Regions from separate parts of the Cryobacterium sp. Hh7 genome, predicted to be linked through region 3. Evidence: predicted binding sites of a transcription regulator. Region 3 holds the regulator's gene; each other region holds the start of a gene.
What was found. Region 3 encodes HrcA, which represses chaperone genes, less so after heat shock. Its sites were predicted from a motif close to TTNGCACTCGNNNNNNNCGAGTGCNAA; they were not measured.
Positions count from the first base shown of each region.

Region 1 (10,263 bases), on a different contig from region 3:
CACCGGCACCCCGACCGTTCTGGTCAATGGCAAGCCCTACACCGGCTCGCTCGATGACCCCAAGGAATTCGCCTCCTTCGTGCAGCAGGCCCTCGGCGAGACCTACTCGACCTCGACGCCGACCCCCACCCCGACACCCGCCGGGTAGCTATGAAGCGGATGCTGCTGCTCGCGCTGTTGCATCCGCTTCGCCTGGCCGATGGCGGCAAAGGCCCGGGAATCATTTAGGATGGTCTTTCGAGGCCCTGGTCTCATGCCGGCCTGGCGCAATTGGTAGCGCACCACTCTTGTAAAGTGGGGGTTACGGGTTCAAGTCCCGTGGCCGGCCCTCTCAACCCCTGCTCCCCACTGGGATGTAGGGGTTTTTCTGTGCCGCCAGGGTCCCACAGGGCCGCCACGTACACTGATGGCTGGGGTTTTTCGAGCGGATGCCCGCTGCAGAAACCCCGGGAGGAAACACACATGAGCCTGATCCGGCTGAACGATGTCAGCATCCGCTTTGAGAACACGCAGATTCTGCGCGAGGCGTTCTTTCGCCTCGAACCCGGCGACCGGGTCGGCTTGATCGGTAAGAACGGCTCCGGCAAGTCCACCATTCTCAAGCTGATTCTCGACCAGGTCTCGCCAGACGCCGGCGAGGTCACCCTCGAAGATGGCATTCGGGTCGGCTATTTCTCCCAGTTCTCCGAACTCAACGGTGCACAGACCATAACCGAGGTGCTCGACGAACTGTTCGTGGCCGTGAAGGCAGTTGAGGCCGAGCTCGCCGCGATTGATGCGGCGATTGCCCTCGATTCCTCGGCCAGCGCCGAACTCGACCGGCTGATCGGGCGGCAGGGTGAGCTGTTCGAGGAGATGGATCGGCTGGACGGCTGGGACTACAAGCGGCACATCGACACCGCGCTGACCACCCTCGGATTCAACGAGGCGCACCGCGTCTGCGCGATCGATGAGCTTTCCGGCGGCTGGCGTAACCGGGCTGCTCTGGCCAAGATCGTGCTGGAAGCTCCCGACGTACTGCTGCTCGACGAGCCGACCAACTACCTCGACGTGGCCGGGGTTGAGTGGCTCGAAGCCTGGTTCAAGAGCTTCAAGGGTGCTGCCATCGTCGTCTCGCACGACCGTAAGTTTCTCGACGCTGTCGTCACCCGCATCATCGAGGTCGAGAACTTTCACCTGCACGAGTACCCCGGCAACTTCGGCGAGTACATCGTGCAGAAGCAGTTTCGCCTCAAGACCCTCGAGGCACAGTTCGTGCACGAATCCGAGCTGCTCGCCTTCGAAGCCGAGGGGATTGCCGACCGTCGGGAGGCCGCCAAGGCCGAGAGTCGTCAGCTCGGCAATCAGCTGGCGCACATCAAGAAGTCGCGCACACCGCGCCCGGTCGACCAGATCATCACCGAGATCTACGGCAACCTGCACGTCAAGGACGTCCTCTGCCGGGTCGACGGCCTGGCCAAAAGCTTCGGCGACAAGGTGCTGTTCGAAAACCTCAGTTTCGAGGTGCGCCGCGGCAACCGCATTGTCGTGCTCGGCAGTAACGGCAGCGGAAAGACGACCCTGCTGCGGGTGCTCACCGGCGAGGAGAGCGCCGACCACGGTGACGTCGCCTGGGCCAGCGGCGCCGGCGTTGTATCGTACAACCAGATTCTCGCCGAACTCGACGAGAGCGACACCGTCAGTCATGCCGTCAACGCCATGCCCGGCAGCCTCGCCCTCACCGCGACCAAGAAGTCGGTCAACCGTTTTCTGACCATGTTCCAGTTCAGCGAGGCCGACCTCAAACAGAAGATCGGTGCTCTCTCGGGCGGTCAGCGCGCCCGCGTCGCCATGGCGCAATGCCTGCTCTCCGGAGCGTCGGTGCTGCTGCTCGACGAGCCGACCAACCACCTCGACATGTCGAGCACCCAGGTGATGGAACGCGCCCTCGTGCACTTTCCCGGGGCCGTCGTGGTGGTCAGCCACGATCGCTTCTTCACCGACAAGATCGCCAACCGCCGCCTGGTCTTCGGCAGCGAGGGTGCAGCCCCCGGCGAAATCGAGGTGCGCGCCGCCTGACGCGCCAAGCCTCGCCCCGCGCGCTGTTTTCAACCGGGCCCGGGCCCGGAAACTGGGCCCATGATAGATCATGGGCCCGGCGACCTAAGGTGGGCCCCGGGCGAATCGGAGCCCGACTGGGTAGCACCGGGCAGAACCCGCACGCACCCATCTCGTAGTATTGCCAAGTGACAGAGGACAGCGCACGGACCCGAACGGATGCTTCGGCCGCGCCAGCGGCATCTGCTGTGCCGATTTGGCTGGCGCTTCTGTTCTCGGTGCTGATCGGGGCCATGTATGCCGTGCAATCGCGCGTGAATGGCGAACTCGGGCATCAAATCGGCGACGGATTCACTGCCGCCGTCATCTCCTTCGGCTCCGGGCTGGTCATTCTCAGCCTTGGCCTCGTCGTGTTCCGAAGCGGGCGCCGCGGCCTGCAACTCGTCACTCGCGCGGTGCGAGCGAAAACCCTGTCCTGGTGGCACCTGTTCGGCGGCCTGGCCGGCGCGCTGTTCGTACTGTCGCAGGGCCTTGTCGCCGCGCCACTCGGCATCGCCCTGTTCACTGTCGCCGTTGTGGCCGGTCAGACCGTGAGTGGTGTACTCATGGACCGGTTTGGCATCGGTCCGGGTGGGCGCCGACCGCTGCACGCGTCCAAAATCGTTGGCGCGGTGCTCGCCCTGGTCGCCGTAGCCTGGACGGTGAGCGGCGAATTGGGCGGCAGCGACGCGCTCTGGCTGCTCGTGCTACCCCTCGTGGCGGGTATCGGCCAGGGCTGGCAGCAGGCCGTGAACGGTCAGGTGCGGGTCACCGCGCAAAGTGCGCTCACGGCAACTTTTCTGAACTTTCTCACCGGATCTGTCGCGCTCGTACTCGCGGCGCTCGTGCACGGTGTGCTGGTCGGTTTCGCCCTCGATCTGCCGGGCAACCCGTGGCTCTATACCGGCGGGCTCATCGGCTGCATCTTCATCGCCGGCGCCGCGCTCGTCGTGCGTACCACCGGAGTGCTCATGCTCGGCCTGTGCATCGTCGCCGGCCAGCTGCTCTGCGCCCTTGCGCTGGATCTGCTCGCGCCCACTCAGGGGCATCCGCTCGGCGTGACGACCGTGGCCGGAACCGCGCTCGCCCTCGTCGCCGTGGTCATCGCCGCGGTGCGCTGGCACCGGCCCGGCCACGCCCGCACCTGACCGCAGCCCTTGAACGTCCTGTCCCTTCCGCCCGGGCCCGGAAAGGGGCCCCTGATAGATCACGGGCCGGCGCTCCGAGGTGGGCCGGGGAAGAAGCGTACGGCCCCGAGCTACAGCACCCCCAAAAACTCCTCCGGATCAATCGACAGCCGCACGCACGGTTTCGACTCCTCGGGAATTCCCCCAACGTAGAGCCAGCCAAGCAGCTCTTCCCCGTCGGCAAGGCCATGCAACGCTCGCACCGGCGCTGATCGCACCAACGGCCCGGTGCGCCACATCGCCCCCCAGCCGGCGTTTTCGAGCAGCAGCGTGAGAAGGTGTGCGACGCCCGCAGCCGCGGCATCCTGTTCCCAGCCAGCCACCTTGAAGTTCACCTGCCGTGACGCGACGATCGCGATCAGCAGCGGTGCGCGCAGCGGCTTGGCGGCCAGCTTGATCGCTTCGAGCCCTTCACAAGCGGATGCTGCCACAAACGCCGCTCCGAGCCGGTCGCGGGCGTCGCCGCGCAGCTCGAGCAGCCGCCACGGACGCAACGCGCCGTGATCGGCCACCCGCGCGGCCGCCGCCACGAGCGGAAGTAACTCCGCCCGGCTGGGGGCGAGCGTCGTTACCTTGGAATAACTGCGCCGGTCAGCGACAGCTTTGAAGACCGCCGCGGTATCCGTTCTGAAACCGGTCGTGTCCCGGCCGGGAAGACCAGGATTCGCTCCGGCCGAACCTGCCACTGCCGAGCTGGCAACCGCACCCGTCATCGACACCGCGCTACTCAGCGGGCGTGAAATTGAGCGATAGCGAATTCATGCAGTACCGGTCGCCGGTCGGAGTGCCGAAACCGTCGGGAAAAACGTGGCCGAGGTGCGAGCCACAGTTCGCGCAGCGCACCTCGGTGCGCACGCTTCCCATGGAGCGGTCCTCAAGCAGTTCGACCGCTTCGGGACGAACCGACTCGTAAAAGCTCGGCCAGCCGCAGCCGGAATCGAACTTGGTGCCACTCTGAAACAGCTCGGCGTTGCAGGCGCCACAGGTGTAGAGGCCAGCCCGACCCTCGTCGAGCAGCTCGCCGGTGCCGGGGCGTTCGGTGCCGGCTTCGCGCAGCACCGCAAACTTCTCCGCGCCCAGTTCGGAGCGCCATTCGCTGTCTGACTTCTTGATTTCGTAGTCCATGTTCAGATCCCTTCGTTCCGGCGACCGGGCACTGGCCGCTTCTACTAAGCCTAAACTCGCTTGGCCCCGCGCGCATTCCACACGGCGTGTCCCACCGCGGCAGGGCGTGCCGGAGGCAACATCCAGCCGCCCGCAAATAGGATGAGCCTGACAGACAGTCAACCGGGGGAAGGATGCAGCAATGACTGAGCACGCCCCGACAACCCAGTTGAGCGAACGCGACCAGGCCGTGCTCGCCTTCGAACGGCAATGGTGGCGGCACGTCGGCGCCAAGGAGGAGGCCATCCGGGCCACCTTCAGCCTGTCGACCGCCCGGTACTATCAACTATTGAGCGCATTAGTCGACTCACCGTTGGCGTTGGCTTTTGATCCCATGCTGGTGAAACGATTGCAGCGGATGCGTTCCGTCCGATCCGAGGCACGCGCCAGTCGCTCGCTGCCCACCCGCGACTAGGCACCCACCCGCTTTTCGGCCAGCACGGAACCTTGCGCTGCAGCTCGATTCCGGCCCGGCCGGCCAACCAAGGATTCCACCACCATGGCGCAAAAATTTGCGAAAGACCGTTTCGACACCCACACGCATGCCCTCGACCGGGTGGGAGCCCATCGCGCCCCCGGCAAGAGAGGACGCGGCTGGATCGGATTCTGGTGGGCGCTGGGGGCCACCGGGCTGTTGATCGCCATCGGTGCAGTCGGCATCCTCGCAATCAACAATCGCCTCGACTTCTCCAACATTCCCGGGCTGCCCGCGAGCAGCTCAAGCGCGACGCCAACAGCGACCGCCGTCCCCACTGCCGTTGCCACCGTCGACCCGGCGCAGACCATCAACGTGCTCAACGGATCCGCGAACGACGGCGTTGCAGCATCCGTCAGTGACACGCTCACCGCTGCAGGCTGGGTGGTCAATGCCACCGGGAACGCCAGCACGAACACGGAAGCGACCACGGTGATCTACTACGCCGATGCGAGCCAGGAAGGCGCCGCCCGCGGCGTCGCTGCTTCCCTTCCGGGAGCGCAGATCGTGGTCTCCACCAATTTCGTTGATTCCGGCGCCAGTATGACCGTCGTCGTCGGCAACGACTATGTTTCACCGGTTGACTGAGCAAAACACGAAAGCCGTGGTCTTAGCGGCCACGATTTGATTCGTCAAGCCCCTAGTCTTCTGTTCCGATTTCAGTAACATGCGTTTTGGTCACACATTTTGTTCGGGCAATACCCGCCCGGATCAAGAAAGCTCGCCCAAGGAAACTTGCACCAGTAGGTAACTTGTAACAGACGTCTTGCTCTCGGGGATTTGCTGCTCGCACAGGATGAACGCAGTCTCTGCGGCACGGCCCGGAACAGCCAATGGGCGGTTGCCGTTGAAAACTGAGCAAGGAGTAACACATGGCGAACGGAACCGTAAAGTGGTTCAACGCTGAAAAGGGTTTCGGCTTCATTACTGTCGACGGGGGAGGCCAAGACGTCTTCGTCCACTACTCCGCCATCGACATGAGCGGGTACAAGGTTCTCGAAGAAGGCCAGCAGGTCGTCTTCGAGGTCGGTGCCGGAGCGAAAGGCCCGCAGGCTGAATCGGTTCGACCGGCCTAACCCGCCTCGCATTTCACACTAACGCCGCCCGCTGCAACGGGCGGCGTTAGTGTTTACCGGTGACTATGAAAAATACGGCCCGCACCGCTGGACCGCTTCGGGCCGCGGGGCTGCTCGCCCTCGTGCTGCCGGCACTGCTCCTGAGCGCGTGCAGCGGCAGTGCCCCGGCCCCCTCCTCGACACCGACCGGCACGGCCTGGACCTCTGACTATGTCGCCCCGGCGGCGACCGAGATCGCACCGCTAACCGGGCTGAGCGTCGAAGGCGGCTCGTCGGCCCACCCGTCGCTGGCGGCCAAGATCGACAACCACGTTGCGGCCCGGCCGCAGGTTGCCATTGACCGTACCGACCTCGTGTTCGAAGAACTGGTCGAGGGCGGCATCACCCGCTATGTTGCGGTCTGGCAGTCAAGCATTCCCGATCAGCTCGGACCGGTGCGGTCGATCCGGCCGATGGACCCCGACATTATCGCCCCCTTCGGTGGACTGGTCGCCTACTCCGGCGGCCAGCAGCGATTCGTCGACGCGATGAACGCGACCGGCCAGATCAGCGCCATCTTCGACTACGACACGAGCGGCTTGTTCTCGCGGTCCTCCGCTACTTCAGCCCCGCACAACGTGATCCTCGCCGCGTCGGAATTCGTCAACCGCAATGCCTCCGTCGCCCCGCCCGCCCAGCAGTACGCCTACGCGGCCACCCTCGCCGCGGCATCCGCTGCCACGGACGGTACGCCGATTTCGGTGATCAACACCAGGTTCTCCAACTCCAGCGCCCGCAGCTGGACCTGGAACGCCGAGGCGGCCGCCTACCTGCGCGCTCAGGATGGCGCGCCCGACCTGACCCCCGAGGGGGCCCAGCTCAAGGCGACCAACGTGGTCGTACTGCGGGTCGATGTAACCGTCTCCGACAGTATCCCCAAGACCGAGTTGATCGCCTCCGGTGAAGCGTCAATCTCGTCCGGCGGCAAGACCCTCGCGGCCACCTGGAGCAAGGATGCCCAGACGTCGCCGATCCGCCTCATCGACGCCAACGGAGTGACAATTCGGCTGGCACCGGGCAATACCTGGTTCCAGTTGGTGCCCAACGGCACCGGCTCGGCCGATCTCGTTCCCTGACAGCTGCAGATAGCCCGGCATCACCCCGGATGCTCGCTTGCACTCTCGACCCCAGAGTGCCAGAATCGATCTAGCACTCTCGTCATCTGAGTGCTAACCCCATCATCGTTTGGAACGTCCGGGAGGGACGAGTTACACATATGGCAAAAATCATTGCATTCAATGAAGAGGCCCGTCGTGGGCTTGAGCGCGGCCTGAATATTCTCGCCGACACCGTCAAGGTCACCCTCGGCCCGCGCGGCCGCAACGTCGTTCTGGAGAAGAAGTGGGGCGCCCCCACGATCACCAACGACGGTGTGTCCATCGCCAAGGAGATCGAGCTCGACGACCCGTACGAGAAGATCGGTGCCGAGCTCGTCAAAGAGGTCGCCAAGAAGACGGATGACGTAGCCGGCGACGGAACGACCACCGCAACCGTCCTCGCCCAGGCTCTGGTTCGCGAAGGCCTGCGCAACGTCGCAGCCGGCGCCGACCCGATCAGCCTCAAGCGCGGCATCGAGAAGGCCACGGCAGCTGTCATCGCCGAGCTCATCGCCAGCGCCAAGGAAATCGAAACCAAGGAAGAGATCGCGGCCACGGCTTCCATCTCTGCCGGCGACACCGAAATCGGCGCGATCATCGCCGAGGCCATCGACAAGGTCGGCAAGGAAGGTGTTGTCACCGTAGAGGAGTCGAACACCTTCGGCACCGAACTCGAGCTCACCGAGGGCATGCGCTTCGACAAGGGCTTCCTGTCGGCGTACTTCGTCACCGACCCTGACCGTCAGGAAGCGGTCTTCGAAGACCCCTACATCCTGATCGTCAACTCCAAGGTCTCCAACATCAAGGACCTGCTCCCCATCGTGGACAAGGTCATCCAGACCGGCAAGCAGCTCCTCATCATCGCGGAAGACGTCGACGGCGAGGCCCTGGCCACGCTCGTTGTGAACAAGATCCGTGGCATCTTCAAGTCCGTCGCCGTCAAGGCTCCGGGCTTCGGAGACCGTCGCAAGGCTCAGCTGCAGGACATCGCCATCCTCACCGGTGGACAGGTCATCTCGGAAGAGGTCGGCCTCAAGCTCGAGAACGTCACGCTCGACCTGCTTGGTAACGCCCGCAAGGTCGTCATCACCAAGGACGAGACCACCATCGTTGAGGGTGCCGGCGACGTCGAAGCCATCGCCGGTCGCGTTTCGCAGATCCGCGCCGAGATCGAGAACACCGACAGCGACTACGACCGCGAGAAGCTCCAGGAGCGCCTCGCCAAGCTTGCTGGCGGCGTTGCTGTCATCAAGGCCGGAGCCGCAACGGAGGTTGAGCTCAAGGAGCGCAAGCACCGCATCGAAGATGCAGTGCGTAACGCCAAGGCTGCCGTCGAAGAGGGCATCGTCGCCGGTGGTGGCGTTGCACTGATCCAGGCTGGCAAGACCGCATTCGAGAGCGAAGCAGTTCTCGCTCTCGTCGGCGACGAGGCAACGGGCGCGAACATCGTGCGCGTCGCCATCGACGCTCCGCTCAAGCAGATCGCACTCAACGCGGGCATGGAGCCCGGCGTTGTCGCCGACAAGGTACGCAACCTGCCCGTCGGATGGGGCCTCAACGCCGCCACCGGCGAGTACGTCGACATGATCGCTGCCGGCATCAATGACCCGGTGAAGGTCACCCGCTCCGCGCTGCTCAACGCCGCGTCGATTGCCGGACTGTTCCTCACCACCGAGGCCGTCGTCGCCGACAAGCCCGAGAAGAACTCGGCTCCGGCCGGCGACCCCTCGGGTGGCATGGACTTCTAAGTCCCCGCCAGCTAGCACCACACAAAAGTGGGCGTCTCCCTCGGGAGGCGCCCACTTTTTTCATGTTCCGTCGCCGAGGTGTGAGGCTGACCGCATTATTCGCAAAAATCGGGCCCGGACGCACACCTCGGCGCAGGTCAGCGGATGCTGCGGGCCGCCTTCACCAGGTCGGCGCAGCGCTCACCGATCATCATCGTGGTGATGTTCGGGTTTACGGTGACGAGAACCGGCATGACCGACGCGTCGGCGACGCGCAGGCCGGTAACTCCCTTGACCCGCAGCTCGGGATCGAGCGGCGCGAGCACATCGTCGACGGCGCCCATTCGCAGGGTCCCGGCCGGGTGGTAGACCGTGTTGTGGGTCTTTTCGATGTACGAGGTGATTTCGGCATCCGTTTGCACAGCGACGCCCGGATACAGTTCCTCGCCGGCCCACTCGGCCATGGCCGGCTGGGCCACGATTTCCCGGGCCTTGCGGATGCCGGCGACCATGACGCGCATGTCGTGTGGGTCGGTGAAGTAGCGCGGATCCACCATGGGCTTGTCGCGGTAGTCGCTCGAGCGCAGCTTGACCGTACCGCGGGAGCGTGCCCGGGTGACGTTCGGCGTCAGGCAGAACCCGTTCTCCGTCGTCGGGTAACCCTGACGGGCGGTGTGCATGTCGAAGGGCACCGAACCGTAGTGGAACATGAGGTCGGGGCGGTCGAGGCCCTCCTCGGTCGTCGTGAAGATGCCGGCTTCCCACCATTGGGTGGAAGTCTCGGACATCGGCTGCTTCGCTTCCCACTGAATCACGCCCTCCGGGTGGTCCTGCAGGTTCTCGCCGACGCCGGGGGAGTCCGCGAGTACCTCGATGCCAAAGGAGGCAAGCTGCTCGGCCGGACCGACGCCGGAGAGCAGGAGCAGCTTGGGCGAATCGATGGCGCCGGCCGAGAGGATGACCTCGGCGCGCGCGGTGAGCTGGTGGGTCTTGCCGAAGCTGGCATCGACGACCTGTACGCCGGTGCAGCGCTTGTTCCCGTCGAAGGTGAGTTTGCGGGCTCGCATGCCGGTGAGCAGAGTGAAGTTGGCGCGATCCCGAATCGGGTGAATATACGAAACGGATGACGACGCGCGCGTTCCGTCCACCTGCCGGTTGATCTGGAAGAAATTCGCGCCGTTCACAACGGTCGTACCGGAGTTGAACGTTGTGCGCGGGATTCCGGTCTGCTCGCAGGCGTCGAGGAGAGCCACGCCGCACGGATCGGTGGCCGGCACGTTCATCAGGTGCACGGGGCCGTCCTGGCCGTGGTGCGGGGCCTGGTCCTCGTTGGTTTCCAGACGCTGGAACAGCGGGAAGGTGGTGGCGGCGTCCCAGCCGGTGGCTCCGTGCTTGAACGCCCAGTCGTTCAGGTCTTCGGCC
Region 1 covers NZ_SOHG01000061.1:9,173-19,435, reverse strand. Annotated here, with positions in the region: gene E3T43_RS15640 (thioredoxin domain-containing protein) at 1-148, shown strand, start outside; tRNA gene E3T43_RS15635 (tRNA-Thr) at 256-328, shown strand; gene E3T43_RS15630 (ABC-F family ATP-binding cassette domain-containing protein) at 463-2,058, shown strand; gene E3T43_RS15625 (DMT family transporter) at 2,226-3,224, shown strand; gene E3T43_RS15620 (nitroreductase family protein) at 3,335-3,976, opposite strand; gene msrB (peptide-methionine (R)-S-oxide reductase MsrB) at 3,987-4,388, opposite strand; gene E3T43_RS15610 (DUF3263 domain-containing protein) at 4,570-4,842, shown strand; gene E3T43_RS15605 (LytR C-terminal domain-containing protein) at 4,927-5,490, shown strand; gene E3T43_RS15600 (cold-shock protein) at 5,775-5,978, shown strand; gene E3T43_RS15595 (DUF3048 domain-containing protein) at 6,044-7,093, shown strand; gene groL (chaperonin GroEL) at 7,234-8,862, shown strand; gene E3T43_RS15585 (GMC family oxidoreductase) at 9,000-10,263, opposite strand, start outside.
Region 1: a site for HrcA is predicted at 7,164-7,190, ahead of groL (chaperonin GroEL). Genes of this name have one in related genera too.

Region 2 (10,263 bases), on a different contig from region 3:
TGCGACGAGACCGGCATCGGCATCGTGCGCGGAACCACTCTGCTCTCCAACACCATCGCGAGCTCGATGGACGAACACGCCCGCTACGGCGGCGTCGTACCCGAAATTGCCGCGCGAGCCCACCTTGATGAGCTCGTGCCGGCCATTGACGCGGCCGTCGCCGAGGCCGGCATCCGCTTGAGTGATCTCGATGCCATCGCCGTCACCTGCGGTCCGGGGCTCTCCGGAGCTCTCATGGTCGGGGTCGGCGCCGCCAAGGCGCTCGCCGTCGCCCTCGACAAACCGATTTACGCGGTCAACCACCTGGTCGGCCACGTCGGTGCCGACCTGCTGCGCGGCGCTACCAACACCAACGACACCGAGCCACTCGAGTACCCGACGATCGCGCTGCTCGTGTCGGGCGGGCACACCTCGCTGCTGCTCGTGCGTGATCTGGTCAGCGACGTCGAGCTGCTCGGTGAGACCATCGACGACGCCGCCGGGGAGGCCTTCGACAAGGTCGCCCGGCTGCTCTCGCTGCCCTACCCCGGCGGGCCGCAGATCGACCGGGTCGCAGCCCTCGGCAACCCGAAGGCCATCCGCTTTCCGCGCGGACTCAGCCAGCCCAAGGACATGGCCGCGCACCGCTACGACTTCTCATTCTCTGGCCTCAAGACTTCGGTCGCCCGCTTCGTCGAACAGCGCCAGGACGCCGGCGAGCCCGTGCCGACAGCTGACGTCGCGGCGAGCTTTCGCGAGGCGGTGGTCGACATTCTGCTCACCAAGGCCCTCGCCGCGTGCGCCGACCACGACGTGCCGCGGCTGCTGCTCGGCGGCGGTGTCATCGCCAACGCTCGACTGCGCCAGGTCGCCACCGAGAGAACGGATGCTGCCGGCGTTGTCCTGCGCATCCCGCCGCTCTCGCTCTGCACCGACAACGGCGCCATGATCGCCGCCCTCGGCGCGCAACTCATCATGGCCGGGCATGAGCCCTCGACCCTCGAATTCGGCGCCGATTCCACCCTGCCGGTCGGGGAGATCCAGGCTTGAGCAACGCCCAGTCGCCGGGTACCCGCTAACGGGATAATCTGGCAGGGCGACCACCGAACGAAATTATGAAGGAGACCGCAGATGTCTGATCCCACCCAGCCCCCCGTCGAACCGACGAACAGCGGCCCGACGAACTCGAATCCGGCCACTGCCAGCGTGCCCCCCGCCGCGCCCGCCTATCCGAGCTACCCGGCGGCGGGTACCCAGCCTCCCGCTCACGGCCAGGCTCCCGCGTATGGTCAGAATCCCGCGAACGGTCAGAACCCGTATGGCCAGCAGAACCCGCAGGACAAGTACAACGTTCTGTCGATCATCTCCCTGGTCACGTCGATCCTCGCGATCTCGATCGTGGGCATCATCACCGGCCACATCGCCCTGAGCCAGATCAAGAAGACCGGCGAAAAGGGCTACGGCCTCGCCCTCGGTGGTCTGATTGTCGGTTACCTCGGCTTCGTCGTGGGGATCTTCATCCTCATCGGCTCGATCGCACTGCTCATCACTGCCGCCAACGTCGGTGTGAGCCAGTTCTAACAGACTCACCCCACTGAACGGTCGCTGGCCGGTTCGCAGCACGAGGACAGCAATGAGTACACCGCACCAGGATTCCGACACGCATCGGGATTACACCCGTGCGCCCGCGCCCCCGGGCAGCCAGCTCAGCTGGGAATCGACCGTCACCGCCCCGACCGAGTTCGTGCCGTACAGGTACACCGAGGCGGAGGTGCGGCGCATCACCGGCCGGCGCCGACTCTCGGTCGTCTCCGTCGTCTGCGGGTTCGTCGGGCTCGTGCTCGGCGTGCTCGGTGTGTTCGGCCTGCCGGTCGCGCTCGTTGCGATCGTCCTCGCCTTGATTGCGCGCACCACCGAGCATCGGGCCCGTGCCCTCTGGAGCAGCGGTCTGGCGAGCGGCCTCGTCGGGATTCTGCTCGCGGCCGGCTGGTTCGTCTACATCAGCCAGACCGTGCTGCCCCTGCTGTAGGCCGACCGTTAGCGCACGCGCTCCACGAGCAGCGCAACCCGATGTCCGGCCACCCGGGTCAAAATCAGCGTTGCGACTTCCGGCCCCTTGAGCTTCAACCGGGTGCGCAGCGTCGCGGGATCAACGTCGACGCCGCGCTTCTTGATCTCGAGCGTTCCGATGCGGTGCTCGAGCAGTGCGAGCCGCAGCTTCTTCTCGTCGAACGACAGCGTCTCGAGCACCCGAAAGGCGGTTGCGAACGGCGTCGGCGTCAGCGTGTCGTTGGTCAGGTAGGCGATTCCCTCGCTCAGCATGCTGGCCTTCATCGAGCGGGCCAGATCGCCGATCAGTCGCGCCCGAATGACCGCGCCGTCGGGTTCGTAGACGTAGTGGCCGAGTTCGCCGACCGGCTCGTCTTCGCTGTCGGCACCGTTGCTCAGCTCCTGCACGCCATCCCGGGTCAGCAGCAACGCCGACCGCCGGATGCCCGGGCGGGCGAGAGCGCCGAACCACAGTCCCATTTCCACCAGCTGGCCATCCACCGACACCCACTGGGCCTCCGCGTCGACCGGAATCTGGTCGCGATCATGGCCGGGCCCGAGCTTCATGCCGAGCGGCAGCGTCGTTGCCAGCAGGTAGGCGAAGTCGAGGGAGGGGGAGTAATCCTCGGAGCGGGTGAGCCTCTTGGTGTTGCTGTGCCCGCCCGTGCGCCGGGCTGGATCGAGCCAGACCGCGTCGAAATCGGTCAGATCAACCGTCTCGGCGTCGGCCTGCAACGCGGAGGCATTGGGGAACGGGGCCAGGTTGTAGCTCGCAACCGTGGCCGTGACCTCGTCGGCGTCGACGGCCACGACCGGCAGATCCATCGCGGCGAGGGCCATCGCGTCGCCGCCGATGCCGCAGCCGAGGTCGGCGACCCGCGGCGCGCGGCCGAGGGTGGCTTCAAGCCCGGCGAATCGCCCGGCGTGCAGTGCGGCAACCCGCAACCGGGTCGCCTGTTCCAGGCCGGCCTCGGTGAACAGCATCCGCTCGGCAAATTCTCCGAACTTGGTTACGGCTTTCGCTCGCAGTCGCGACTGGCTCAGCACGGCCGACACGAGTCCGGGGGCGTGCCCGGCCTTGCGCAGCTCGCTCACGAGCTTGAGCACATCACCGTTTGCCTCGTAGGGCGGCAGGGAATCCAGCAGCCGTAAACTCGCGGGGGAGAGCAGCTCAACGAGCTCGGTTCGATCCATTCTGCAACGGTATCAAACGGCCCGATCTGGCACTCACGTTGCGCGAGTGCCAGCATCCCCCCTAAACTTCACTTGGCACTCTCGCTGTGAGTCTGCTAACCCAAGTCTTAGAAAGAGGTCAACCGTGTCGGTCTCCATCAAGCCGCTCGAGGATCGCATCGTCATCAAGCAGGTCGACGCAGAGCAGACCACCGCATCAGGTCTGGTCATTCCTGACACCGCGAAGGAAAAGCCCCAGGAGGGCGAAGTTGTTGCAGTCGGCCCCGGCCGCATTGACGACAACGGCAACCGCGTTCCCCTCGACATCGCCGTCGGCGACAAGGTCATCTACTCCAAGTACGGCGGAACCGAGGTCAAGTTCGGTGGCGATGACCTTCTGGTCCTCTCCGCTCGCGACGTGCTCGCTGTGGTCGTGCGCTAAGTAGGTTTCATCACTACCTAGCCTTCAGACTGAAATTGGTCTTTAGCCTGAAACTCCCGGATGGCCTGGCCATCCGGGAGTTTTTGTTTGCGCAGTTAGTGTCTCGGTAGGGAGAATATTTATGACGGATGCCGCCGCACCGGCCGAGTCGGCCGCTCGCGCCACCCACCGCACCGGCCTCGTCTTCGGCGGCCTGGCCTACGGCCTCTGGGGCGTGCTGCCGCTTTACTTTCTGCTGCTCATCCCCTCCGGCGCTTTTGAAATCGTGGCCTGGCGGGTGCTGTTCTCCCTCGTTTTCTGCGCCCTGATCATTACCGTGACCCGCACCTGGACCGTGCTCGGGCGCGCGTTCAAGCAGCCGCGTCTGGTTTGGACCATGGGCCTGGCCGGTGCGTTCATCTTCGTTAACTGGCAGACCTACGTGATCGCCGCAACCACCGGGCACGTCGTCGAAGCAGCCCTCGGCTACTTCATCAACCCGATCGTCACGGTGCTTCTGGGCGTCTTCGTGCTGCGCGAACGGTTGCGCCGCCTGCAGTGGGTGGCCATCGCCATCAGTTTTCTCGCCGTGATCGTGCTGGCGGTCGGCTACGGCTCGCTGCCGTGGATCTCGCTCATCCTCGCGTTCTCCTTCGGCTTCTACGGGCTGATCAAGAAGCGCGTCGGCCCGAACGTCGACGCCGTCACCGGCCTCACCCTCGAAACGGCCTGGCTGGCCCCGGTCGCCATCATTCAGCTTCTGGTCGTTTCCGGCATGTCCGGCCTCACCTTCGGCACCGTCTCCGGCTGGCACACGGCTGGCCTGCTCGCGGCCGGGGTCATTACCGCTGTTCCCCTGCTGCTCTTCGCCGCCGCCGCCCGGCGCCTGCCACTGACGGTACTCGGGCTCATTCAGTTCGTCGCGCCGGTCATTCAATTTCTCGTCGGCGTAGTCGTTCTGAACGAGGCGATGCCGCTCGAACGCTGGGCCGGATTTGCCCTGGTCTGGGTGGCCTTGATCATACTGATGGTTGATATGGTCGCCTCCGGCCGCGGACCCCGTCGCAGCTCGCTTGAGCCTGCCTAATACCGTCCGACCTGGCTCCGAACCCCCGTCCGGCCCAGCCGATACGCTGAACCGACACGTCACCTCAGCTCGTACCAAAGGATTTTAGATGCCCCGTCGCACGCTCACCGTCGTCGTTCTGCTCGGCGCCCTGGCCCTCACCGGCTGCACCAGCACGACCCCGGCCGCGCCGAGCACGACCCCGGCCGCGGTCGTCACGGCCGCTCCGAGCGGTGACGGAACCTTGAGCATCGGCACCCTCTTTCCCACCACCGGGGACAATGCTGCGAGCGGCGCAGCGCAGGTGGCAGGCACCGCGCTCGCCCTGCGCGACATCCTGGCCGAGCAGGCGACGCCGACGCAGCCGATCCAACTCGTGCATCGCAACTCGGCCGGTGACCTCGCCGCCGCCTACGCCGACCTCGCCGCTCGCGGTGTGGACCTGGTCTTGTGGGACGCGACGACCGCGCTGCCAGCGGATGCGCACAGCTCCGTTGGCAGCGCCGCTCTGGTATCGCTGGGTGACTTCGCCAACGGTGGCACACCGCTCGCCGCGGACGAGGCATTCACCGTGCGTCTGAAAACCGCCGACCCGGGACTGAACGCCACCGCTGGCAGCGCGGAGGCCTACGACGGCCTGATCACGGCCGCCCTGGCCGCCGTGATCACCGGGGACGACGGCGGCGCATCGCTCGATGCCGGCTGGCCGCAGGTGATTTCGGGAACGGCCGTCTGCCTTTCCTGGGGCGAGTGCGTGTATGCGCTGGTGCAGGAGCAAACCATTGATTATCAGGGTGTGACCGGGCGCCGTTCGTAACGATTTGATCGCTTTACCCGGTTGTGACACGCACAGGTAGGTTTCTGTGCCCTTGATTGCCTAATCTGTCACCACGGCAGTCAATCGGCTGACCAGACTTACCCCTCTTTACCTATCAAGGAGCAACATGAGCGTATTCGCGAAGGCCTCAGCCTCCCGCTCCGTTCGTACCCTCGTTACCGGTGTCGCGCTCGTCGGCGTGAGCGCACTTCTGCTCACCGGTTGCAGCAATGGCGCCGCTACTGAGCCCAGTAATTCTGCGGCACCGTCTGCGGAAGCCGCAGACTTCAATACGGTTGAGGCCGGTGACCGCGACCTGACCCTGAAGATCGGCACTATCCTTCCGCAGAGTGGTGGACTGGCGTTCCTCGGCCCGCCCGAAGAAGCCGGTGTTCGACTCGCTGTCGCTGACATCGCGGCGGCCAACCTCGGCATCACGGTTGAACCGACGCTGCTTGACTCCGGCGACACCACGACCGACATCGCGACGGTCTCCGTGACCGACCTGCTGTCCAAGGACGTCTCGGCGATCATCGGTGCGGCCTCCTCGGGTGTCTCCAAGACCGTGATCGACCAGATCACCGGCGCCGGCGTCGTGCAGTTCTCCCCGGCCAACACCTCGGACGCCTTCACGACCTACGACGACAACGGTCTGTACTGGCGTACGGCTCCGTCTGACGTTCTGCAGGGCGAAGTGCTCGGCACCCAGATCGCTGACGATGGCAACGCCACCCTCGGCCTGATCGTGCTGAACGACGCCTACGGAACCGGCCTGGCCAAGTACACCGGCGATGCCTTCGAGGCCGCCGGCGGCGAGGTTGTCGCTGAAGCACTGTTCAACGAGGGCGATTCCAACTTCGCCTCGCAGATCGCTGAAGTCACCGCGGCAGCCCCCGACGCGATCGCCCTTGTCACGTTCGACCAGTCCAAGGTCATTGTTCCGGCTCTGGTCGGCTCTGGCTTCCCCGGCGATAGCCTGTACTTCGTTGACGGCAACGTTTTCGATTACAGCGCGGACTTTGAAGCCGGCCTCATCGAGGGGTCCAAGGGAACGCTTCCCGGCCTCGACACCTCAACGCTCGGCGACTTCACCACCCGTCTGCTCGAGATCGACCCGGAGCTGACCGACTACAGCTATGCAGCGGAGTCGTACGACGCCGTCATCCTGATCGCCCTGGCCGCGTATGCGGGCAACGACGTGTCGGGTGAATCGATCGCGAACTACCTGCGGCAGGTCTCCGGCGGCAGCGGCGATGGCACCAAGGTCACCGACTTCGCCGAGGCTGCTGCAGCCTTGAAAGCTGGCGAACAGGTCGACTACGACGGCTTGTCCGGTCCGATCACGTTCGACGAGAACGGCGACCCCACCGAAGCAACCATCGGCGTCTACGAGTTCGGTGCCGACAACAAGTACACCCGTCTGCCCGACAACTAACCACTCGCTCCAGTGAAGGGCCCCGGCTTCGTACGGGGCCCTTTTGCGTGCCCGGGGGCGTCGACCGGCTCACCAACCGACGCGCCCGCTCCTCGACCGGCGGGGCGGTCGGCATCTCGTTGGTCGAGACGCGAGCGCGGACATCCGTCCCCGGCAGACAGAAGCGGCGCCCGAGAATGTCTCAGACGTCGCTGCTGGCTGGTGTGGGGAGTTTCGCTGCTAATCCTGCCCGAGGGTGCCCAGGTAGAGGCCGATCACCTTGGGGTCGTTCAAAAGCTCACGTCCGGTACCGGTGTACGCGTCCCGGCCCTGGTCAAGCACATAGCCGCGGTCGCAGATCTGCAGGCAGCGGCGGGCGTTCTGCTCGACCATGATCGTGGTCACTCCGGCCTTGTTGATCTCCTTCACCCGCAGAAAGGCTTCATCCTGGCGCACCGGGGACAGCCCGGCACTCGGCTCGTCGAGGAGCAGCACGTGCGGGCCCATCATGAGCGCGCGGCTCATGGCGACCATCTGTCGTTCGCCGCCGGAGAGCGAACCGGCGCGCTGGGACATCCGCTTGCCGAGCTCTGGAAAGATCTCGGTGACGAACTCCAGGCGTTCCACGAGCCCCTTGGGCTTGAGAAAGATGCCCATTTCGAGGTTCTCTCGAATGGTCAGGGTGGGAAAGACGTTGTTGTTCTGCGGTACGAAACCCACACCCTGTGCGACCAGCTTGTTGGCCTTGAGGTTGGTGATGTTGTTGCCGCGGAGCAGAATTTCGCCCTCGCGTACCTTGACCAGCCCGAAGATCGACTTGAGCAGCGTGGACTTGCCGGCGCCATTCGGGCCGATGATGCCGATCAGTTCGCCTTCGTAGGCGGTGAGTGAGCAGGAATTGAGAATGTTCACGCCGGTCACATACCCGGCGGTCACGTTCTTGACCGCGACGACCGCTTCCCGAGTCTCGGCCGGTGCTGGCGGGGCCAGCGGATTAGCGTTCGTCATCGAGCAACTCCTTTATGGCTGACACGTTTTCGGCTTCGGCGGCCTGGTCTTCGCCGATGTCTTCGTCGTGGTGCTGTCCGAGATAGGCGTCGATCACGGCCGGGTTTTTCATGACCTCGTGCGGGTCGCCCTCGGCGACCACCTGGCCCTCGGCCATCACGATCACCCAGTCGGCGATGTGCCGCACCATGTGCATGTCGTGCTCCACGAACAGAACGGTCATGCCCTGGGACTTGAGGTTCAAAATATGGTCGAGCAGCGACTGGGTCAGTGCCGGGTTTACGCCGGCCATCGGCTCGTCGAGCATTACCAGGGTCGGGTCGCTCATCAGCGCTCTGGCCATTTCGAGCAGCTTGCGCTGCCCGCCGGAGAGGCTCGCCGCGTAGTCGTCCTTCTTGGTATCGAGCTTGAACCGGGTGAGCAGATCGAGTGCTTTGGCCCGGTTCTCCTCCTCCTGGTTGCGCCAGAGAAATGGCATCAGCGCGCGGAACATGTTCTCGCCGGTCTGGCCCTTGGCGCCGAGCAGCATATTGTCCATGACGGTCAGCAGCCCCAGGGCCTTGGTAAGCTGGAACGTGCGAATCTGGCCCATGCGGGCGACCCGGTAGGCGGGAACGCCGGCCAGGGAGCGGCCGTCGAAGGTCCATTTGCCGGCGTCGGGCTTGTCGAAACCGGTCAGCAGGTTGAACAGGGTGGTCTTGCCTGCACCATTGGGGCCGATCAGCGCGGTGATAGCGCCGCGCGGAACTTCGACGTGGTCGACATCCACCGCGGTCAGGCCGCCAAAGGTGCGGCGCACGCCGTCGACGACGAGAATCGGGTCGACCTTGCGGCAGCCCGGTTCGGCCTCGCCGATGTGCAGGCCGGTCGTTTTGATCGGCTTCTGGGTGGGAACGGGCGGCTCGAGCGGAGCGGCCGAAACAGCGTTATCGGACAAAAGCCAACTCCTTCTTATTGCCGAAGATGCCTTGCGGTCTAAAGATCACGATTAACATAATCGCGACTCCCACCAGGATGAAGCGCAGCTGGCCGCCCTGGATGGATGTCATGAACGGCAGCCAGCCGGCCTCGACGGCCCGGGAGATGAAGCCGGAGAAGAACGACAGCAGCACCCAGAAGATCATCGAACCGATGATCGGGCCGAGCACCGTCGCAGCCCCGCCGAGCAGCAGGATGGCGTAGATGAAGAAGGTCAGCGTGGTCTGATAGTTCGACGGCACGACCGCTCGGGGCAGGGCGAAGATCATGCCGGCGATGGTGCCGAGTACTCCACCGAAAATGAGCGACTGCATTTTGTAGGCGTACACGTTCTTGCCGAGCGCACGCACGGCGTCTTCGTCTTCGCGGATGCCCTTGATCACGCGGCCCCACGGGCTGCGCATGATCTGCCAGACGAACAGCGCCGCGAGAATCACGATCGACCAGGCGACGATGCGCAGCCAGGTGTCGTAGGCGTTGTTCTCAAACGGCCCGAATCCATAGCTGCCCTCGGCAAGCGGGTTGAGCGCCGCGAACTCGTTCTTGTAACCGCTCAGGCCGTTGGCCGACCCGGTCACTGCGGCGAAGGTGTTCGTCGTGAACAGCAGCCGCACAATCTCGGCGGCGGCGATCGTGACGATCGCGAGGTAGTCAGCGCGCAGTCGCAGTGTCGGAATACCCAAAATCAAGGCGAAAATAACGGATGCTCCCACCCCCACCAAAAAGGCGCCCCAGACGGGAAAACCGAAGGTCAGGATGGAAATGGCGTAACCATAGGCGCCGAGGGCCATGAAGCCGGCCTGGCCAAAGTTCAGCAGGCCGGTGTAGCCGAAGTGCACGGCGAGCCCGAGGGCGGCGAGTGCGTAAGCGGCAGTGGTCGGGCTAATCAGCTCGACGGCTGCGTTGCCAAAGATTGCTCCCCAGTCCATGTGAACCCCTAACCAATTCTCTCTTTACGACCCAGAATGCCTTGCGGTCGAAACAGCAGCACCAGGATCAAAATAACAAGGGCGCCGACAATCTTCATGTCGGACGGAAGCCAGAGCGTTGACAGCTCAACGAAGAGCCCAACGATGAGGGAACCGACGAGGGCTCCGAAGGCGGTACCGAGACCACCCAGGGTGACGGCCGCGAAGACGAGCAGCAACATTTGAAAGCCCATGTCCCAGCTGACGCCCGGGCGGAAGTAGGCCCAGAGCACCCCGCTGAGCCCGGCCAGTGCTGCCCCGACCACCCAGACGATGCGAATGACGTTGTCGACGTCGATGCCGCTGGCCGAAGCCAGGCTGGGATTGTCGGAGACGGCACGGGTGGCTTTGCCGATGCGGGTGCGCAGCAGAAAGTAGGCCACGGCGAGC
Region 2 covers NZ_SOHG01000015.1:16,034-26,296, reverse strand. Annotated here, with positions in the region: gene tsaD (tRNA (adenosine(37)-N6)-threonylcarbamoyltransferase complex transferase subunit TsaD) at 1-1,029, shown strand, start outside; gene E3T43_RS04065 (DUF4190 domain-containing protein) at 1,111-1,560, shown strand; gene E3T43_RS04060 (hypothetical protein) at 1,613-2,008, shown strand; gene E3T43_RS04055 (class I SAM-dependent methyltransferase) at 2,017-3,222, opposite strand; gene groES (co-chaperone GroES) at 3,347-3,643, shown strand; gene rarD (EamA family transporter RarD) at 3,765-4,709, shown strand; gene E3T43_RS04040 (hypothetical protein) at 4,798-5,505, shown strand; gene E3T43_RS04035 (ABC transporter substrate-binding protein) at 5,633-6,940, shown strand; gene E3T43_RS04030 (ABC transporter ATP-binding protein) at 7,160-7,927, opposite strand; gene E3T43_RS04025 (ABC transporter ATP-binding protein) at 7,914-8,804, opposite strand; gene E3T43_RS04020 (branched-chain amino acid ABC transporter permease) at 8,854-9,834, opposite strand; gene E3T43_RS04015 (branched-chain amino acid ABC transporter permease) at 9,843-10,263, opposite strand, start outside.
Region 2: a site for HrcA is predicted at 3,249-3,275, ahead of groES (co-chaperone GroES). Genes of this name have one in related genera too.

Region 3 (10,263 bases):
GAGGCACGGATACCGTGAACGAGCAAAATTGGTACGCGTGACTCGGGAATCTCCATGCCCGCGAGCCTAGTCAGCCCCGATCACAGCGCATGCCGAGGCTGGAGCGATGACATCTGCACCCACGACCACGTTGACCGCCATCATCAATGCTCGCGTCGTTCCGGTGAACTTTTTGGTGTGCCAGGCCTCCCTGGCCGTGCAGGAAGGGCTGCCGGTGCAGACGACGCTCGAAGCGCTCACGGTCAACCCGGCCGCGATTCTCGGACTCGACTCCCGGGTCGGACCTCTCACCGTTGGACAGTCCCGCTGGCAGATAGTCGGCAGCCGGGGCCGCCGGTACCAGCGCTTGCGGGTCGGGGAGAACGCCAACCGCCGGAGCATGGAAGAATAGACGAACTATGTCACCGAGAGCCCTTCACGCGCTGGAACCGGCCGCCACGGCCCCCGAGTTCATCCGCAACTTCTGCATCATTGCCCACATCGACCACGGCAAGTCGACCCTCGCCGACCGGATGCTGCAGATCACCGGCGTCGTCGACGAGCGTTCCATGCGGGCCCAGTACCTGGACCGCATGGACATCGAGCGGGAACGCGGCATCACCATCAAGAGCCAGGCCGTGCGCATGCCGTGGGAAATGGACGGCGTCACCTACGCCCTCAACATGATCGACACCCCCGGCCACGTCGACTTCACCTACGAGGTCTCCCGCAGCCTCGCCGCCTGCGAGGGCGCCATCCTGCTGGTCGACGCGGCCCAGGGCATCGAAGCCCAGACCCTCGCCAACCTCTACCTCGCCCTCGAGAACGACCTCACGATCATTCCGGTGCTCAACAAGATCGACCTGCCGGCCGCCGATCCGGAGAAGTACGCCCGCGAACTCGCGAGCCTCATCGGCGGACGCCCCGAAGACGTGCTGCGTGTCTCCGGCAAGACCGGCGCCGGTGTTGAAGAGCTGCTGAACCTCGCCACGACGATGATTCCGGCGCCGAAGGGTAACCCTGATGCCGCCGCTCGCGCCATGATCTTCGACTCGGTCTACGACAGCTACCGTGGCGTCGTCACCTACGTGCGCATGATCGACGGCCATCTAAAGGCCCACGAAAAAATTCAGATGATGTCGACCAAGGCGACGCACGAGATCCTCGAGATCGGCGTCATCTCGCCCGAACCGGTGGAGAGCAAGGGCCTCAGGGTCGGCGAGGTCGGCTACCTGATCACCGGTGTGAAAGACGTGCGCCAGTCCAAGGTCGGCGACACCATCACGACCGCAGTGCGCCCGGCGACCGACGCCCTGCCCGGCTACGACGAACCGCAGCCCATGGTGTTCTCCGGCCTGTACCCGATCGACGGCAGCGATTATCCGGCGCTGCGCGAAGCACTGGACAAACTCAAGCTGTCTGACGCCAGCCTCGGCTACGAGCCGGAGACATCCGTCGCCCTCGGTTTCGGATTTCGCTGCGGGTTTCTCGGCCTGCTGCACCTCGAGATCATCACCGAACGCCTCGAACGTGAATTCAATATCGACCTCATCACCACGGCGCCGAGCGTGCCCTACGAGGTCACCACCGACGACAAGCGCACCGTCACGGTCACCAACCCGAGCGAATACCCCACCGGCAAAATTGCTAAGGTGCTCGAACCCATGGTCAAGGCCGCGATTCTCGCCCCGAAAGACTACGTCGGCGTCATTATGGAGCTGTGTCAGAGTCGCCGTGGCACCCTGCTCGGCATGGAATACCTCGGCGAAGACCGCGTCGAGATTCGCTACTCGATGCCGCTCGGTGAGATCGTGTTCGACTTCTTCGACATGCTCAAGGGCCGCACCGCCGGGTACGCCTCGCTCGACTACGAACCCTCCGGCGAGCAGGAAGCCGACCTGGTCAAGGTCGACATTCTGCTGCAGGGCGAACAGGTCGACGCGTTTTCCGCCATCGTGCACCGCGACAAGGCTTACGCCTACGGCGCGCTAATGACCGGGCGCCTGCGCAAACTGATTCCGCGCCAGCAGTTCGAGGTGCCCATCCAGGCCGCGATCGGTGCGCACATCATCGCCCGCGAGAGCATCTCGGCGATGCGCAAAGACGTGCTGGCCAAATGCTACGGCGGTGACATCTCGCGCAAGCGCAAGCTGCTGGAGAAGCAGAAAGAGGGCAAGAAACGCATGAAGATGGTCGGCCGGGTCGAAGTTCCCCAGGAAGCCTTCATCGCCGCGCTCAGCGGCGACATCGAGACCAAAGACAAGAAGTAAAGCGGATGCGCAGGGCCACCTTCACCGACGCCGCCGTCAGCTACGCTGCCATCGGCGGTACGCTGGCGCCCGACCTGATGAGCTATCCGCCCAAGGGCTACCGGCCGATGGAGCAGAGCGTCAGGCTCGGCAGTTCGCCGGAACGCTTTGAAGCCGCGACGAAGTTGCTGATGACGTGGGGAATCCAGCGCGGCAGCGGGATGGAGGTGACCGACCTCGAAAATGGAACCGGCGTGCAGTACACGCCGGTGACCTTTGGGCCTGACGGCGCGCCGGCGGGCGGGCAGCAGCATCCGGTCAATGAAGCGACCTTCGCTGAGGATGGCACCCCGTATATTGCGAACGGTATGACGGCCACACTCAAGATGCGGGTTGGACCGATCGGCGTGACCGCGCCGGTGCGGGTCGTTTACGTGATCGACGAGGCCGCCCGCATCGGGTTCGCCTACGGCACCCTGGCCGGTCACCCGGAGAGTGGTGAGGAATCCTTCATCGTCGAGCACCGCGAGGACGACTCGGTTTGGTTGACGATCCGCTCCTTTTCGCGGCCGAGCGCCTGGTATTACCGACTGGCGTGGCCGGTGCTGCGCTTTCAGCAGGCCAAATTCACCAAGTTGTATCTGCGGGCTTTGCACCCCGCGGGTGCGATCAAATAGAACGTACTGGAGCACCACCCATGGCCGGACCCCACCCCATCGGCGACCCGGCACCCGACGACGGCCTTCTGCCGGCCTCGGCAGCCGTCAACGCCGCTGAACGCGATTTCGGCGTCTACCTGCACGTGCCGTTCTGCCGGGTGCGCTGCGGCTACTGCGATTTCAACACCTATACCGCGACCGAACTGCGCGGCGTCAAGCAGAGCGACTACGCCAGCCAAGCCGTGCTCGAGGTTGAAGCCGCCAGCCGCATCCTCACCGCATCGGGTGTGCCCGAACGCCCGGTGGCAACGGTGTTCTTCGGGGGAGGCACACCCACGCTGCTGCCGGTCACCGACCTGGCGAAAATGCTCGGTGCCGTGCGCGACCAGTGGGGCTTGACCGACGACGCCGAAGTAACCACCGAGGCGAACCCCGACTCGGTCGATGCCGCCTACCTCGGCGCCCTCGCGGAGGCCGGATTCACCCGGGTGTCCTTCGGTATGCAGTCCGCCGTGCCGCACGTGCTGGCGACCCTGGAACGCACCCACGACCCGGAGCGGGTGCCCCTCGTGGTGGAATGGGCCCGCGCCGCCGGCCTCGACGTGAGCCTCGACCTCATCTACGGCACGCCGGGAGAGTCGCTCGCCGATTGGCGCACCAGCCTCGAACAGGCGCTCAGCCTTCACCCAGACCACCTCAGCGCCTATTCGCTCATCGTCGAAGACGGCACCAAACTCGCGCGGCAGATTCGCCGCGGCGAGATCGCCACGACCGACGACGACCAACAGGCCGACTTCTACGAACTCGCCGACGAACTGCTCGCCGCCGCCGGCTATGACTGGTACGAGGTCAGCAACTGGGCTACGAGCGACGCGCACCGCTCCCGCCACAACCTCGCCTACTGGACCGGCCAGGACTGGTGGGGCATCGGCCCCGGCGCCCACAGCCACATCGGCGGGGTGCGCTGGTGGAACGTCAAACATCCCGCAGCCTATTCAGAGCGGATGCTCGGCGGCCTGTCGCCGGCCGCCGGTCGCGAAACGCTCGATGCGCCCACCCGCGAACTCGAGCGCATCCTGTTGCAGAGCCGCATCCGCACCGGTATCCCGGTCGCATCGCTGTCAGCGGACGGACGCCGAGAGGTGGCCGGCCTGATCGCCGATGAGCTCGTCAACGCCAAAGCTGCCCTCGCCGGGACCATTGAACTGACCCTGCGCGGACGGCTTCTGGCCGACGCCGTGGTGCGTCGGCTGAGCGACTAAGAGCGTGCGCTAGCTGAAGAATCTGATGGTCAGCGGGTAGGAATACCCCTGGCCGCGGTTGGCCGCGAGTGCGGCGAGGATCGAGAAGATGATGCCGAGCACCCAGGCCACCGGCACAATCAGGTAGCCGATCAGGATCGCCGTCAACGCGGTGCCCACCACATAAACGATCATCAGGGTGATCTGAAAGTTCAAAGCCGTCGCACTGTGGGCACGAATGAACGGCCCACGATCGCGCAGCACGAGATAGCCGATGAGTGCGGGAACAAAGGCGAAGAGGATGCCGCCGACGTGAATCAGGGTCGCCCACATCTTCTCGTCGGCCGGACTCATCGGCGCCGGCGGGACGCTCTGCGCGTACGGGTTCTGCGGCGGGGTGGATTCATACGGATTTGTGCGTGAATCGTTCTCGGACATGCGGTCTCCTGTTCGAGCGTGGTCGGTCTGGACGCGGTGGATCTGGCGATGGGTTGCCGACGACATCCAGGGAAGAACCACTGCGTGCACTAGCACTGTGTGGGGTCGGACAAGCCAGGCCAGACCCCTCCAGACTAACCGTCCGAGATGCGTATTGGACCGGGCCGCGCGCTACTTGATCAGGCGAATCGCGACCGGATACCGGTAGTTCTGGCCGTCCTTGGCCTTCAGAAACCCAATGATCGAAAAGATGACTCCGGCCACCCAGAGCAGCCAGGTCAGGCCGATGAGCAGGCCGCCAATTCCGAAGGTGACGATCGCCAGGATGAACGAGACGATATTTATCGCGACGTATCCGATCACGAGGGTGATCTGAAAGTTGAGCGCCTCCTTCGCTTCGGTATTGGTGAGGCGGCCGCGGTCCTTGAAGACCAGCCAAATAATCAGCGACGGAAGAAAGCTCAGGATGCCGCCGAGGTGCGCAAACGAGGCCCATTGTCGGTCGTCGGCCTCCGAGAGTGGGGCTGCGGCTGTAGGGGTGCCGTATGGGCTGCCCGTACCGGGCTGCTGGCCATACGGCTGCTGCCCAGCATTAGGGTCACGGTAGTTGGAATCACCGGGAGGTTGTGCCTGTGGATCGCTCATGATCGTGCCTTTCACTGAACTCCGGGGGGAGCGTATAGCGGTAATTAAACGCTCGGTTCGCGATACTGGCAATGGGTGCGCTCAGCCGGAACACGGCCGGTCGCGATAGTATTGGCAGTCAGTGGATGCGAGTGCCAACGACGTGCCGGCAAACCTGCGTTCCGGTGCGCTCGAGGCGCGCCGACCCGGGGCATCCGCTCAATTGAAGTTGGACCGGAAAAAGAGGAAGGCGGGCGAAATGGTTTCCGACCGTGGGCTCGATGTGCTGCGCGTCATCGTGCAGGACTACGTCGCGTCCCGCGAACCCGTCGGCTCCAAATCCATCGTCGACCGGCATTCCTTCGGTGTTTCCGCCGCGACCATTCGCAACGACATGGCCCTGCTCGAAGAAGAAGAGCTCATCGCGGCGCCGCACACCTCCTCGGGGCGCATCCCGACCGATAAGGGCTACCGGGTCTTCGTCGACCACCTAGCCGACCTGCGTCCGCTGACCCCGGCCCAGCGTCAGGCCATTGAAACTTTCCTGGGTCACTCCGCCGACCTCGACGAGGTGCTCGTGCGCAGCGTGCGTTTGCTCTCGCAGCTCACCCACCAGGTCGCGCTCGTGCAATACCCCTCGCTGTCCCGCGCCAGGGTTCGGCACATCGAGTTCGTGCCGCTGACCGAGACGCGCATCCTGTCGGTGCTGATCACCGATTCCGGCGGGGTCGAGCAGCGAGTCATCGACCTTCCGCGAGCATTCGACGAGCAGACGCTCGGCGAACTGCGCGCCCGACTCAACGTCACGGTCGTTGGACTGGGCATGGCCGAGGCGAGCGTTGCCCTCGCCGCGAGCGTCTGGCCGGGATCGCCGGCGCTGCAGCCGATCGTCGACCTGATCACGCGCACCGTCGCCGACCAGGTCGGGGCCAACCGTCAGGAGAAGCTCGTCATGGCCGGAGCCGCAAACCTGGTGCGCACCGAAGACGACTTCTCCGGCAGCATCTATCCGGTACTCGAAGCCATCGAAGAACAGGTCGTGCTGCTGCGGCTGTTCGGCGAGATGGAGACCGACCAGCACGGCGTTTCGGTGAGTATCGGCCGGGAGAATGCGGCCTTCGGCCTGCCGGAAGCGAGCGTGCTGACCAGCGGCTACACCGCAGGCGGCAACCTGGCCCGGCTGGGCGTGCTCGGGCCGACCCGCATGGACTATTCCAACAATATGGCGGCCGTCCGCGCCGTCGCCCGGTACCTCTCCCGCCTGCTCGGCGAGACCTGAACTCTGTACCAATCAGGCTCTGTGCCATTTCGAACAACCATCATCAAAAAATCAAGGAGAGCCACCTTTGGCTGACCATTACGAAGCGCTTGGCGTTGACCGCGACGCGACCACCGACCAAATCAAGAAGGCCTACCGTCGCCTCGCCCGCGAGCTGCACCCCGACGTGAACCCCGGCGCCGAAGCATCCGAACGGTTCAAGAGCATCACGCACGCCTATGACGTGCTGAGCGACGCCAAGCAGCGCCAGAAGTACGACCAGGGCGGCGGCCAGAACGGCGGCTTCGACGGGCAGAACTTCGGCAACTTCGGCGACATCTTCGAGACCTTCTTCGGCGGCGGCGGCAGCAGCCGTGGTCCGCGCTCGCGCCGCGAACGCGGCCAGGACGCCCTGATTCGAGTCGACCTCGACCTCGACGAGGTCATCTTCGGCACGCACCGCGACCTGGAGGTCGACACGGCGATCGTCTGTGAGACCTGCAAGGGGTCCTGTTGCGCGCCTGGCACCTCGCCGATCACCTGCGACATCTGCCACGGCACGGGCAGCATCCAGCGCGCCGTGCGCTCCCTGCTCGGGAACGTGATGACGTCAAGCCCGTGCGGTTCCTGCCGCGGTTACGGCACCATCATCGCCACCCCGTGCATGACCTGCTCCGGTCAGGGCCGCATTCGCGCCCGCCGCACCGTTCCGGTCGACATTCCGGCCGGCGTCGACACCGGCCTGCGCCTGCAGATGCCCGGCAGCGGCGAAGCCGGCCCGGCTGCCGGTCCCAACGGAGACCTGTACCTCGAGATGAAGGTGCGCCATCACGACGTGTTCAGCCGTGATGGCGACGACCTGATGTGCTCGCTCGACGTGCCGATGACCAGTGCGATTCTCGGCACCACCGTCACCGTCAAGGCTCTCGACGGTGACATCGAGGTGGAGATTCGCCCCGGATCGCAGAGCTCCGAGGTACTCACGATCAAGGATCGCGGCATCACCAAGCTGCGCGGCAGTGGCCGCGGCGACCTCAAGGTCGGCATCCACGTGCTCACCCCGACCAAGCTCGACCACAAGGAACGCGACCTGATCGAACAGTTCGCAGCCCGCTACGCGGCTCCGGCGCCGACCCTGAGCCAGTACCAGCAGGGCTTGTTCGCGAAGCTGCGCGACCGGTTCCTCGGCTGACGTGGCACATTTCTACCTGCAGGAAACGCTCCGGGCGGCGCAGTGCCGCCCGGGGCAGGTGGTCACCGTGGACGGCGCCGAGGCGCGGCACGCGGTCACGGTGAGCCGGGTGCGCCCCGGGGACCGGCTCCGCCTGGGTAATGGGGCCGGGTTGCTGCTGGAGGGAGCCGTGCTGACGGCGGACGCTGTGCAGTTGACCCTGCGCGTCGATGACGCGAGCGAGACTGCGGCGGCGACGCCGCGCATCCGCTTGGTGCAGGCCCTCGCCAAGGGTGACCGGGACGAACTGGCCATTCAAGCCGCCACCGAACTCGGCGTCGACGGTGTCATCCCGTGGTCCGCAGCCCGCTCCATCACCAGGTGGGAGGGCGCGAAGATCGCCAAAGGCCACGAACGCTGGAGCAGCATCGTGCGTGAGGCCAGCAAACAGTCGATCCGGGCTTGGCTGCCCGATGTCGCCCAGCTGACCAGCACCAAGCAGCTGGCCGTTTTGGCCGCCACGACACGGATGCTGCTGCTCGACCCGACCGCGACCGGTCGCCTCACCGAGGTGGCCGTCCCCACCGACGACCGTGACATTCTGCTCGTCGTCGGCCCCGAGGGCGGAATATCGCCGGCCGAACTGCTCCTGCTCGAGCAGGCCGGCGCGAGCCAGGTACGCCTCGGCGACACCGTGCTGCGCACATCGACCGCGGGGCCAGCCGCCCTCGCAATCCTCAATGCAACTTTGGGTCGCTGGTAGAGCGTGCCGTTGGTAGTGCGTGCCGCTGATAGCGCCGCTTAAGATAGAGGTATGTCTTCTTCCGTCGCCCAACCGACCATTTTCAGCCGCATCATCGCGCGTGAGATTCCGGCGACGATCGTGGCCGAAACCGAGCACATCATCGCCTTCCTCGACATTGCACCCAAAGCCCCGGTGCACGTTGTCGTCACCACGAAAGACCCTCAGTATCAGAACGTGGTCGAGCTCGCCGCCGGCAATCCCACCCTGCTCGCCGAACTCGTCGCCGTGGCCGAGCAGATCGCGGTCGAACGCACCAACGGACAGTTCCGTCTGGTGTTCAACACCGGGGCGGCCGCCGGCCAGACCGTCTTCCACGTGCACGCGCACGTGCTCGGCAGCCCCGAAGCGTCTGATCAGCTGGGGGAGGACTCGCTTGGCGCCCTCTGATTCTTATAAAGCTGACTCCAACAGGGAGCTGCGCTTCACCGTTGACGGCGTCGCCATGGTGCGCCTGCTCGGCCCCGAAGACCGCTACCTGAACACCATCGAGGCCGCCTACCCGAAGGTCGACGTGCACGTGCGCGGCAACGACGTGACGCTCGGCGGCTCGGCCGACGACGTCGAGGCCGTGCGTCGCCTGATCGAGGAGCTGCAGCTGGCCTTGCGCACCGGCCACGACCTCGGCGAGACCGAGGTGGCCACGGCGGCACGGATGCTGGCTGCCGACAGTTCCGTGAGCCCATCCGCTCAGCTCGGCGCTCCAATTCTGACCGCCCGTGGCAAGAGTATTCGGGCCAAATCGATCGGCCAGAAAGAGTACATCGACGCGATCGACGACAACACGATCGTGTTCGGCATCGGACCGGCCGGAACCGGCAAGACCTACCTCGCCATGGCGAAGGCGGTGCGTGCCCTGCAGAACAAAGAGGTCGAGCGCATCATCCTGACCCGCCCGGCCGTGGAGGCCGGAGAACGGCTCGGCTTTCTGCCCGGCACGCTCACCGACAAGATCGATCCCTACCTGCGGCCGCTCTACGACGCGCTCGGCGAAATGCTTGACCCCGAACTGATCCCCAAATTGCTCGCGGCCGGCACGATCGAGGTCGCCCCGCTTGCCTACATGCGCGGTCGCACCCTGAACGCAAGCTTCGTCGTGCTCGACGAAGCCCAGAACACGACGCCCGAGCAGATGAAGATGTTCCTGACCCGCCTTGGCTTCGGCTCCAAGATGGTCATCACCGGCGATGTCACCCAGATCGACCTGCCGGCCGGCAGCAGCGGCTTGAAATTGGTGACCCGTGTGCTTGACGGTATCGACGACATCCACTTTTCCTATCTGACCAGTGCCGACGTTGTGCGGCACTCGCTGGTCGGGCGCATCGTCGACGCGTATACCGAGTACGACGCGCAGAAACAGGCCCTCCGCCAGGAGAGCGCCGAAGCGCGCGCATTTGCTACTCAAGGCCCCCAGCGCACCGGCAATGCGCCCGGCCGCAACCCGAAACGGAGTTCCAGTTGAGCATCGAAATCAACAACGAGTCGACCATTCCGGTCGATGAGGCAGCCATTCAGCGCCTCGCTGCCTTCGCGCTCGACACCATGCACGTGCACGCCGACGCCGAACTCGCCATTGTGCTGGTCGACGAGGGCGCCATGGAGCAGCTGCACGTGCAGTGGATGGATGAGCCGGGCCCCACCGACGTTCTGAGCTTTCCGATGGACGAACTACGCCCCGGTACCGAGGAGCAGGAGACCCCGCCCGGATTGCTCGGCGATATCGTGCTCTGCCCGCAGGTTGCCAAGGAGCAGGCTGAAACCGCCGGGCACAGCACCCTCGATGAGCTACTGCTACTGACCACGCACGGCGTGCTGCACCTGCTCGGCTTCGACCACGCCGAA
Region 3 covers NZ_SOHG01000016.1:207,147-217,409, reverse strand. Annotated here, with positions in the region: gene E3T43_RS06025 (alpha/beta fold hydrolase) at 1-56, opposite strand, end outside; gene E3T43_RS19680 (hypothetical protein) at 107-391, shown strand; gene lepA (translation elongation factor 4) at 399-2,249, shown strand; gene E3T43_RS06010 (DUF1990 family protein) at 2,255-2,905, shown strand; gene hemW (radical SAM family heme chaperone HemW) at 2,926-4,149, shown strand; gene E3T43_RS06000 (DUF4870 domain-containing protein) at 4,159-4,566, opposite strand; gene E3T43_RS05995 (DUF4870 domain-containing protein) at 4,738-5,211, opposite strand; gene hrcA (heat-inducible transcriptional repressor HrcA) at 5,450-6,469, shown strand; gene dnaJ (molecular chaperone DnaJ) at 6,537-7,640, shown strand; gene E3T43_RS05980 (16S rRNA (uracil(1498)-N(3))-methyltransferase) at 7,642-8,382, shown strand; gene E3T43_RS05975 (HIT domain-containing protein) at 8,434-8,811, shown strand; gene E3T43_RS05970 (PhoH family protein) at 8,867-9,883, shown strand; gene ybeY (rRNA maturation RNase YbeY) at 9,880-10,263, shown strand, end outside.